Regions from separate parts of the Pseudomonas sp. Hz4 genome, predicted to be linked through region 2. Evidence: predicted binding sites of a transcription regulator. Region 2 holds the regulator's gene; the other holds the start of a gene.
The links. The regulator FliA, encoded in region 2, starts transcription of late flagellar genes. The targets are predictions, from matches to a motif close to CTAAAGTTTNNNNNNNNNNNGCCGNTAA.

Region 1 (4,886 bases), 2.3 Mb from region 2:
TTTTTCAGCGCTTCGGCCGGGCCGACCAGGACTTTCTCCGGCACCTCGAGCAATACGCCCCAGGCCTTGCCACCGGGAATTGGCTGGAACGGCGACAGCACTTTGAGCTGTTGATTATTGTGCAGGCTTTCGGTCTTGCTACTGGCGGCGAGCAGGCGGACCAGCTCGGCACCGTTGGTTTTGTCCACGGTATCCAGGCGCTGGCTGAGCTTGCTGGCGTCCGGGCTGTAGCCGGCCAGCAAACCGACCGGGCTGATGATGCTGACGTTGGTCTGGCCGTCATAGAGCTTCTTGCTCGCGCCTTGGCTGATGGCTTGCAGGCTGTTGAGGTTGATGTCCACCGACAGCGAAGCGATGACTTTACCGTTGACCATCAGCGGGAAAACGATGCTGGTCATCAGCACATTCTGGCCATCGATCACGTAGAAGTAGGGTTCGATCACGCAGGGCTTGAGGGTCGTGCGCGGGCAGGTAAACCAAGCGTTGGCCGGCTCGCCGCTGGGGCCAGTGCGGGTGTCGGCCATGTCGCTTTCGGGCAGCGCCATGGACGTTACCTTGCCCGGTGTCGGTTGCGACCAATAAAGGGCGAAGCGGCCCTTGTCGTTGCTGCCCAGCTGCGCTTGACCGGCAAACAGATCGTCCTTGCCATCCAGCGCATTGGCTTCGAACACCAGCGACAGACCGAGCAGTTCCGGGTTGGCTTGCAGGGCCGACTTGACCTGACGAGTCAGGTCTTCACGCAGGTCAAAGGCATCGAGGAAGCGCTTCTCGGCCTGGTCGCGCAGGAACAGCACCTGACGCGAAAAGCCGTGGCCATATTGATAGGCGTCCATGAACTGCTGGCGAATCCCCAGCGCCTGGTTTTCACCCTGGGATTCGATCCGGGCCTGGGCGGCTTCGGTGAGCATCTCCATGCTCGAGGCTTTCACCAGTGCGGAGCTGTGCTCCATGCGATACAGCGAAAGACCCACCAGCAGGGTCACGATTGCCGCCAGGCAAAGCCCAGCCAGCAGGGTGATTTTCCATTGAATGGAAAGTTGTCTGAGCGACATGGAGACGTCCTTTATTCGATATATATCTGAGGCTTTGCACTGTAGCGGCAACAAATCGGCTTTCTTGAGGCTTGCAGCTTGCGGCGGCTTCCTTCAAAGTGCGCGCCCTCTAATAAAACCCTCTCTTTAATCCGCTGGCGGCTCTTTGCAGACTGCCGGCCGGGCTCATTCCGTTTGCCTTGAGGTAACGATGATTAATGCTGTAATTGCCGCAGTCGGCGTCATGCTGATCCTCAGCCTGTCCCGCGTGCACGTAGTAATCGCGCTGATCGTAGGCGCGCTGGTGGGTGGTTTGACCGGTGGCCTGGGCATCGACGCGACACTGAAAGCCTTCAACAGCGGCCTCGGTGGCGGCGCGACGGTCGCGTTGTCCTACGCGTTGCTCGGCGCTTTTGCCGTGGCCATTGCCAAGTCCGGCCTGGCTCATGCCCTGGCAGACAAAGCCTTGCTGATGGTCGACCGCCAGCACGCCAGCGGTGGCCGCCAGGTCAAATGGCTGTTGATCGGTTTGCTGTGGGTGGTGGCCATCGCGTCCCAGAACATCTTGCCGATACATATCGCCTTTATTCCGTTGCTGGTACCGCCACTGTTGTATGTCCTGACCAAGCTGCAGCTGGACCGCCGGCTGATTGCCTGCGTCATAACGTTCGGTTTGATTACGCCGTACATGTTCCTGCCCGTGGGTTTCGGCAACATCTTCCTTAATGAAATCCTGCTGGCCAACGTCGCCCGTAGCGGCGTGGACATCAGCGGCATCAACGTCACCCATGCCATGGGTATTCCGGCATTGGGCATGGTCGTCGGGCTCGCGGCAGCGTTCGTCAGCTATCGCAAGAAGCGCGTCTACGATCTGGAAAAGATCGAGCAAGTCGAACAGGTGGCGGTGCAGTACAACCCGCTGAGCCTGATGGTCGCCGGTCTGGCCATCGCGGTGGCGTTCATCATTCAGCTGCTGCTGGACTCGATGATCATCGGCGCGCTGATGGGTTTCCTGATCTTCTCGGTCTCGGGCATTGTGAAGTGGCGCGACACCGATGATCTGTTTACCGAAGGCATGAAGATGATGGCGATGATCGGCTTCATCATGATCGCCGCGTCCGGGTTTGGTGAAGTGATTAAAGCCACCGGGCAAGTGCAAACGCTGGTCGAAACCTCGGCTTCATGGATCGGCCACAGCAAAGCCATTGGCGCGTTGCTGATGTTGTTGGTGGGCCTGTTAGTGACCATGGGCATCGGCTCGTCGTTTTCCACCGTACCGATTCTGGCGGTGATTTTCGTGCCGTTGTGCGTGCAGCTGGGCTTCAGCCCGTTGGCGATCGTTAGCATCGTCGGCACTGCCGGCGCCTTGGGTGACGCCGGTTCGCCAGCCTCAGACTCGACCCTCGGCCCGACTTCCGGTCTGAACATCGACGGCCAGCATCACCACATCTGGGACACCGTGGTGCCGACCTTCCTGCACTACAACATTCCGTTGCTGGTGTTTGGTTGGGTGGCCGCGATGGTGTTGTAAACCTGCTCTCGTACTGAGCATTCCCACGCTCTGCGTGGGAATGCAGCCCGGGACGCTCCGCGTCCCAACAGCGTGACGCAGAGCGTCACAGGAGGCATTACCACGCAGAGCGTGGGAACGATCAATGGTCCTGTCACCGCATTCAACTTTTGATCCGGCATGCCGTTAAAGCCTTTAACCACGCCATGAGCCTGAAGGCTAAAGTCCTGTCCCTTGCCGTCCTCCCGGTGTTGCTCTTTGCGCTGGTCATCAGCCTGACCACGCTGTTCATTCTGCAGGAGCAGGCCCGCAAGGAAGTCGAGGAAACTCGCCAGCGCCTGCTCAGCGATGCCAAGGCGACGCTGCAAAGCTACGTCGCCGTGGCCATGACCACGATCAAACCGCTCTACGATGCGGCCGCCCCCGGTGATGACGCAGCGCGGGCCCAGGTGGTCAAGCTGCTGTCGAGCATCACTTACGGCAAGGACGGTTACTTCTTCGGCTACGACTCCAACACCGTTCGTCTGTTCAAGGCCAGCAGCCCTGAAGGCGTGGGCCAGAGCTTCAAGGACAACCGCGATCCGAACGGCGTCTACGTCAATCGCGACCTGGTGAAAGTTGCCAAGGACGGAACCCACGACCTGCAATACAGCTCGCCGCTGTCCGGCAACACCCAAGTGCTGGTGCCTAAACTCAGCTACACCGAATACCTGCCGAAGTGGGACATGGCCGTCGGTACTTCGGTGAACCTTGACGGCATCGAAGCGCAAGTCGCGCTGGTTGAGGCCAAGGTTCAGGAGCGCATGCAAGGCGTGGTGCTGAGCATCGTCGGGATTGCTGTGGTGGTGCTGTTGGTGATCGCCGCCGCCGGGCTGCTGCTGGCCAACACCATCCTGCGTCCGCTGAACCTGATGAAAGCCAACCTTGATGACATCGCGGCGGGCGAGGGCGACTTGACGCGTCGCCTGACCATCACCAGCCAGGACGAACTCGGCGAACTGGCCGGCTCGTTCAACCGCTTCGTCGACAAAATCCACGGCCTGGTGCGCCAGATCACCGAAATGACCTCGCAACTGACCGGGCTGGTGAATCAGGTCTCCGACCAGGCGCAGCGTTCGGATCAGGCGATGGAACGTCAGCGTCACGAGACCGATCAGGTCGCCACAGCGATCAACCAAATGTCGGCGGCGGCCCAGGAAGTGGCGAAGAGTGCGCAAAACGCGGCGGTGGCTGCCCAGCAGACCGACGAAGAAGGCCAGGCGGCCAAGCGCGTGGTAGCCGGCAGCATCGTGAAGATTCATGCGTTGGTCGACGACATTCGCAGCAGCGGCGTGTCTCTCGATAGCCTGCAAAAAGACGTGTCGTCGATTGTTAGCGTGCTTGGGGTGATCCGTTCGATTGCCGAACAGACCAACCGCAGCGTGCATCAGATCGCCGTGGCCGTGGACAGCGTTGCCGATGAAACCCAACTCGGCGCCCAGACCTCCCGCAGCCTTGCTGACCTTGGTCAGCGCCTGGGCAAACTGGTCGGGCAGTTCCGCATTTGATTGCACCGGTACACAGGAATTGTAGTGCCGACAGACATTACGGCCTGTCCCAATACGGTACGGCCCCAAAACACTCGACGTAGAAATCGATCACCGTCCGCACCTTCACCGACAACCGGCGGCTGCCGGGCCAGAGCACGGCAATCTGCTGCGGCTCAAGGCTGTTGGACACCTGATACGCCCCGAGCACCGGCACCAGCGTGCCGTTGCGCACCGCTTCACCAATCAGCCACGACGGAAACATCACCAACCCCAAGCCTTGTTCGGCGGCTTGAGTCAGGGTGTCGGCGTGGTTGCCGGTGATCGGCCCCTTCACCGAGTAGGGCGTCCAGTCCTGCTGATCCTTGCGGAAAAACCAGCGTTGCTGACCGGTCACGCCTTTGTAGGCCAGGCATTGATGCGCTGCCAGTTCTTCGGGATGTTGCGGTGTGCCGTGACGTTGTAAATAGGCCGGGCTCGCGGCGACTTGAAAACGATGGGGCGCCAAAATGCGCGCCTGCATGCTCGAATCGTGCAGCGGGCCGATGCGAAACAGCAGGTCGGCGCCTTCCTGCAGCGGGTCGACGTAGCTGTCGGTCTGCTGGATATCCAGGTGCAGTTTCGGGTAGCGCTCGCAGAGCTGCCCCAGCCAGGGCGTCAGATGCCGTTGGCCAAACACCACGGGCGCATTGATCCGCACCAGGCCGCTCGGTTCGCTTTGCTGTTCCTGCAGGGCCTGTTCGGCCTCTTCAAGTTGCACCAGCACCAGCCGCGCGTGATGACCGAGCATGCGCCCGGCTTCGGTGGGCGAGACGGCGC
Region 2 (4,886 bases):
CGCGCGATGCTGTCGCGATTCGGCCGATTGGCAGTCCCGGGTTTGCACGTGTTGGCGTATCAGGAAATTCCTGACAACAAGCAAGTGACCATCGTTGCGACAGTAGGGCCCAACGGCTGAGGTAGTGGTTTATGCAAGTTAAGCGTTTTTTCGCCGCCGATATGCGTCAGGCCATGAAGCTGGTTCGTGATGAGCTGGGCGCTGATGCTGCCATCATTGGCAACCGCCGGATCGCCGGTGGTGTCGAGTTGACGGCGGCACTGGATTACAAATTATCAGCGCTGGCCCCGCGCGTTCCGAACATGGAGCTCGAAGACGAGTTGCGCAAGACCCAGTCGCGGATCGTTACCGCCCAGGCCGAACTGAGCCTGCGAGGCGAAGGCGAGAGCGACAAGAGCACCAATCGCCAGTTGTTCGCCGGCCTGCCACTGACCGCCGCCGAGCCGCTGATCGAACCGACTTACGCCGAACCCCGTCGGCCTGCACCGGCCGCTGCGCCAGCCTCCGGTGGCGTTGACCCGCGTGCGTTCGACTCGATGCGTTTCGAACTCAACAGTTTGCGCGAACTGATGGAAGTGCAGCTCGGCTCCCTGGCCTGGAATCAGCTGCAAGGCAGCCGTCCGGCCCAGGCCAATCTGTGGCGTCGCCTGCAACGCATCGGCTTGTCCGGCCCGTTGTCGCGCGATTTACTGGCCCTGATTACTGATATTGAAGAACCTCGTCAGGCCTGGCGCATGTTGCTGGCGCACCTGGCGCGGATGATCGCCACACCGGAAATCGAGCCGCTGGAAGAGGGCGGTGTGATTGCCATGGTCGGCCCTGCCGGCATGGGCAAGACCACCACGCTGGCCAAGCTCGCCGCCCGCTACGTGCTCAAGTACGGCGCGCAGAATATCGCGTTGGTGAGCATGGACAGCTACCGTATTGGTGCTCAGGAGCAGCTCAAGACCCTTGGCCGGATCCTCAATGTGTCGGTGACTCACGTCGACCCGGGTCAGTCGCTGGTGCAGGCGCTGGAGCCCTTGCTGCGCAAACGCGTGGTGCTGATCGATACCGCGGGCCTCCAGGCCAGCGATCCGGCACTGCGCATGCAGCTCGAAAGCCTGGCCGGTCGTGGGATCAAATCGAAGAATTATCTGGTGTTGGCAACCACCAGCCAGAAACAGGTTCTAACGGCCGCTTATCACAGTTACAAACGCTGCGGCCTCGCTGGCTGCATCCTGACTAAACTGGATGAAACGGCAAGTCTGGGCGAGGTGTTGAGCCTGGCCATCAGTCATGAATTGCCGGTGGCCTACCTGACCGATGGCCCGCGGATTCCGGATGATTTGCATCTACCGCGTCGTCATCAGTTAGTCAGTCGCGCCGTCAGCGTGCAAATGCAAGAAGAACCCAGCGAAGAAGCCATGGCTGACATGTTCGCTGATATTTACCACAGCCCGACCAAGCAGGTCGGCTGAGGTATTAATGAACCGTTTTTGTACCTACATCGATGGTCTGCCATGCATTGTTCATTTTGTGAACGCGCAGCCAGTAATGTGGCCTCCGTCTAAGTAAGACAAGGTAAAGAAAATTCATGGGCAGCATGCATCCCGTACAGGTGATCGCGGTGACCGGCGGCAAAGGTGGCGTCGGGAAAACTAACGTGTCAGTGAACTTGTCCCTGGCTCTAGCTGAGCTCGGCCGGCGCGTCATGCTGCTGGACGCCGATCTGGGGCTGGCGAACGTTGACGTCCTGCTGGGACTGACACCCAAACGTACGTTGGCCGATGTGATCGAAGGCCGCTGTGAGCTGCGCGATGTTCTGTTGCAGGGCCCTGGCGGCATCCGCATCGTCCCGGCCGCGTCCGGCACTCAAAGCATGGTTCATCTGAGCCCGGCCCAACACGCCGGCCTGATCCAGGCGTTCAGCGATATCGGCGACAATCTCGACGTATTAGTGATCGACACCGCTGCGGGCATTGGTGACTCGGTAGTCAGTTTCGTTCGCGCAGCGCAAGAAGTCTTGCTGGTGGTCTGCGACGAACCGACCTCGATCACTGATGCCTACGCACTGATCAAACTGCTAAACCGCGATTACGGCATGAACCGCTTCCGCGTCCTGGCCAACATGGCTCAGAGCCCGCAGGAAGGTCGCAACCTGTTCGCCAAGTTGACCAAGGTCACAGATCGCTTCCTCGACGTCGCCTTACAATACGTCGGCGCGGTGCCTTACGACGAAAGCGTGCGCAAAGCTGTGCAGAAGCAGCGCGCCGTCTATGAAGCCTTCCCGCGTTCCAAGTGCTCCCTGGCGTTCAAGGCCATTGCACAGAAGGTCGATACCTGGCCGTTGCCTGCCAACCCGCGTGGGCACCTGGAGTTTTTCGTCGAGCGCCTCGTGCAACAAACGGCAGGACCGGTGCTATGACAGCCAGCGGCTACAACCTCTACAAGAAGTCGGCACGTGACGCGCAGTACGAGCTGATCGAGCGTTACGCGCCACTGGTTAAACGCATCGCTTACCACTTGCTGGCGCGTCTGCCGGCCAGTGTCCAGGTCGAAGACCTGATCCAGGCCGGGATGATTGGCCTGCTTGAAGTGTCGACCAAATACGACGCCAGCAAAGGCGCGAGTTTCGAGACGTACGCGGGCATACGAATCCGCGGCGCGATGCTCGATGAAGTACGCAAGGGGGACTGGGCGCCACGTTCGGTCCACCGCAATACCCGGATGGTCAGCGACGCCATTCGCTCGATTGAAGCTAAAACCGGTCGTGACGCTAAAGATCACGAGGTTGCGGCCGAACTCCAATTGAGTCTCGACGATTATTACGGGATTTTGAACGACACCCTGGGCAGCCGGTTATTCAGTTTCGACGATCTGTTGCAGGACGGCGAACACGAAGGGCTGCACGAGGATGGCGCCAGTGCTCATCTGGAGCCGTCGCGCGATCTGGAAGATGAACGCTTCCAGATGGCACTGGCGGACGCGATTGCCAATTTGCCGGAGCGTGAGCGACTGGTGTTGGCGCTGTACTACGACGAAGAGTTGAATCTCAAGGAAATCGGTGAAGTCCTGGGGGTCAGCGAATCGCGGGTCAGCCAGTTACACAGCCAGTGCGCGGCCCGTTTGCGGGGGCGTTTGGGGGAGTGGCGAGCGCGCTGAAGGCAGTGTGGGGACACTGCGAACGCGGCTGGTGGGGTGTTGAACCGCACGGGTCCCGATCTGTTGTGCTCCAGACAGTCATTGAGTGCTTTGCCGGATTGATTGAAATGGCGCGTCCAGGTGCTGGGCGCGTTTAAGACTGCTTGGAGGTCGAATTGAACAAGAACATGAAAATCCTCATCGTTGATGACTTCTCTACGATGCGGCGGATCATAAAAAACCTGTTGCGTGACCTTGGGTTCACCAACACGGTCGAGGCCGATGATGGCACCACTGCCATTCCGGTGCTCAACAGCGGGAGCATCGACTTTCTGGTAACGGACTGGAACATGCCTGGCATGACCGGTATCGATTTGCTGCGCCATGTGCGTGCCGATGAAAAGCTCAAGCATCTGCCGGTGCTGATGGTGACCGCTGAAGCCAAGCGCGAGCAGATCATCGAGGCAGCCCAGGCCGGTGTTAACGGCTATGTGGTCAAACCCTTTACGGCCCAGGCGTTGAAAGAAAAAATCGAAAAGATTTTCGAACGCATCGGTTGAGAAACTGCGCCACGGGGGAGCTATGGAGCATAACGAATCTTCACAGGGCGATTTCGAGTCGACCCTGAAAAAACACGCTGTCGAACTGGTCGAAAGTCTTGAAAAAGGCAGGTTCGGCGACGCCGTGCAACTGATCCATGAGCTCAACCAGACCCGTGACCGCGGCCTGTATCAAGAAGTGGGCAAGCTCACTCGCGAGCTGCATAGTGCGATCGTCAATTTCCAGATTGACCCGAACATGCCGCAAGCCGAGGAAGTGTCACAGATCACGGACGCCACCGAGCGTCTGGGCTATGTGGTCAAGCTGACCGAGGCCGCGGCCAACCGCACCATGGACCTGGTGGAAAACGCCACGCCGCTGGTCAACGGCCTGAGCCATGAAGCGCAGGCCTTGAGCACCGACTGGGGACGGTTCATGCGTCGCGAAGTCGGGGCTGAAGAGTTCCGCGAACTGGCCCGGCGAGTCGACGGTTTCCTGACACGCAGCAGCGAAGACAATCGCGTTGTGTCGAGCAACCTCAACGACATTCTGCTCGCTCAGGATTACCAGGACCTCACCGGTCAGGTGATCAAGCGTGTGACCCAATTGGTCACCGAAGTTGAAAGCAACCTGCTCAAGCTCGTGCTCATGGCCAGTCAGGTGGACCGCTTTGCGGGCATCGAACATGACCGTGAAGCGATGCTGGCTGAAAAAGATCCGCAAAAACATCTCTCTCAGGGTGAAGGTCCGCAGATTCATGCCGATAAAAGAGAAGACGTTGTGTCCGGTCAGGACGATGTGGACGATTTGCTATCCAGTCTTGGATTTTAGGTTTTTAGACCTGTAGGAGCACCCATACACATGAGCTTCGGCGCCGATGAAGAGATCCTTCAGGATTTCCTGGTTGAGGCCGGCGAGATTCTAGAGCAACTGTCCGAACAGCTGGTCGAGCTTGAAAGCCGACCCGATGATGCGGACTTGCTCAATGCAATTTTTCGCGGTTTTCACACTGTAAAAGGGGGCGCCGGCTTCCTCCAGCTCAATGAGTTGGTGGAGTGCTGTCACATCGCCGAGAACGTGTTCGACATCCTGCGCAAGGGTGAACGACGCGTCGACTCGGAACTGATGGACGTGGTTCTCGAAGCGCTGGATGCGGTGAACGGCATGTTCACCGAAGTCCGCGAACGCAGCCCGATCACGGCTGCCACGCCTGAATTGCTGGC

Region 1: a site for FliA is predicted at 2,704-2,731, ahead of ACYZTR_RS09725 (methyl-accepting chemotaxis protein). Genes of this name have one in related genera too.

Annotation. Positions count from the first base shown of each region.
Region 1 is NZ_CM142719.1:2,173,230-2,178,115, forward strand. It holds partial or broken gene ACYZTR_RS09715 (methyl-accepting chemotaxis protein) at 1-1,052, opposite strand, end outside; gene ACYZTR_RS09720 (Na+/H+ antiporter family protein) at 1,246-2,562, shown strand; gene ACYZTR_RS09725 (methyl-accepting chemotaxis protein) at 2,748-4,088, shown strand; gene ACYZTR_RS09730 (LysR family transcriptional regulator) at 4,126-4,886, opposite strand, start outside.
Region 2 is NZ_CM142719.1:4,433,487-4,438,372, reverse strand. It holds gene flhA (flagellar biosynthesis protein FlhA) at 1-120, shown strand, start outside; gene flhF (flagellar biosynthesis protein FlhF) at 132-1,460, shown strand; gene fleN (flagellar synthesis regulator FleN) at 1,577-2,407, shown strand; gene fliA (RNA polymerase sigma factor FliA) at 2,404-3,144, shown strand; gene ACYZTR_RS20215 (chemotaxis response regulator CheY) at 3,312-3,683, shown strand; gene ACYZTR_RS20210 (protein phosphatase CheZ) at 3,706-4,494, shown strand; gene ACYZTR_RS20205 (chemotaxis protein CheA) at 4,525-4,886, shown strand, end outside.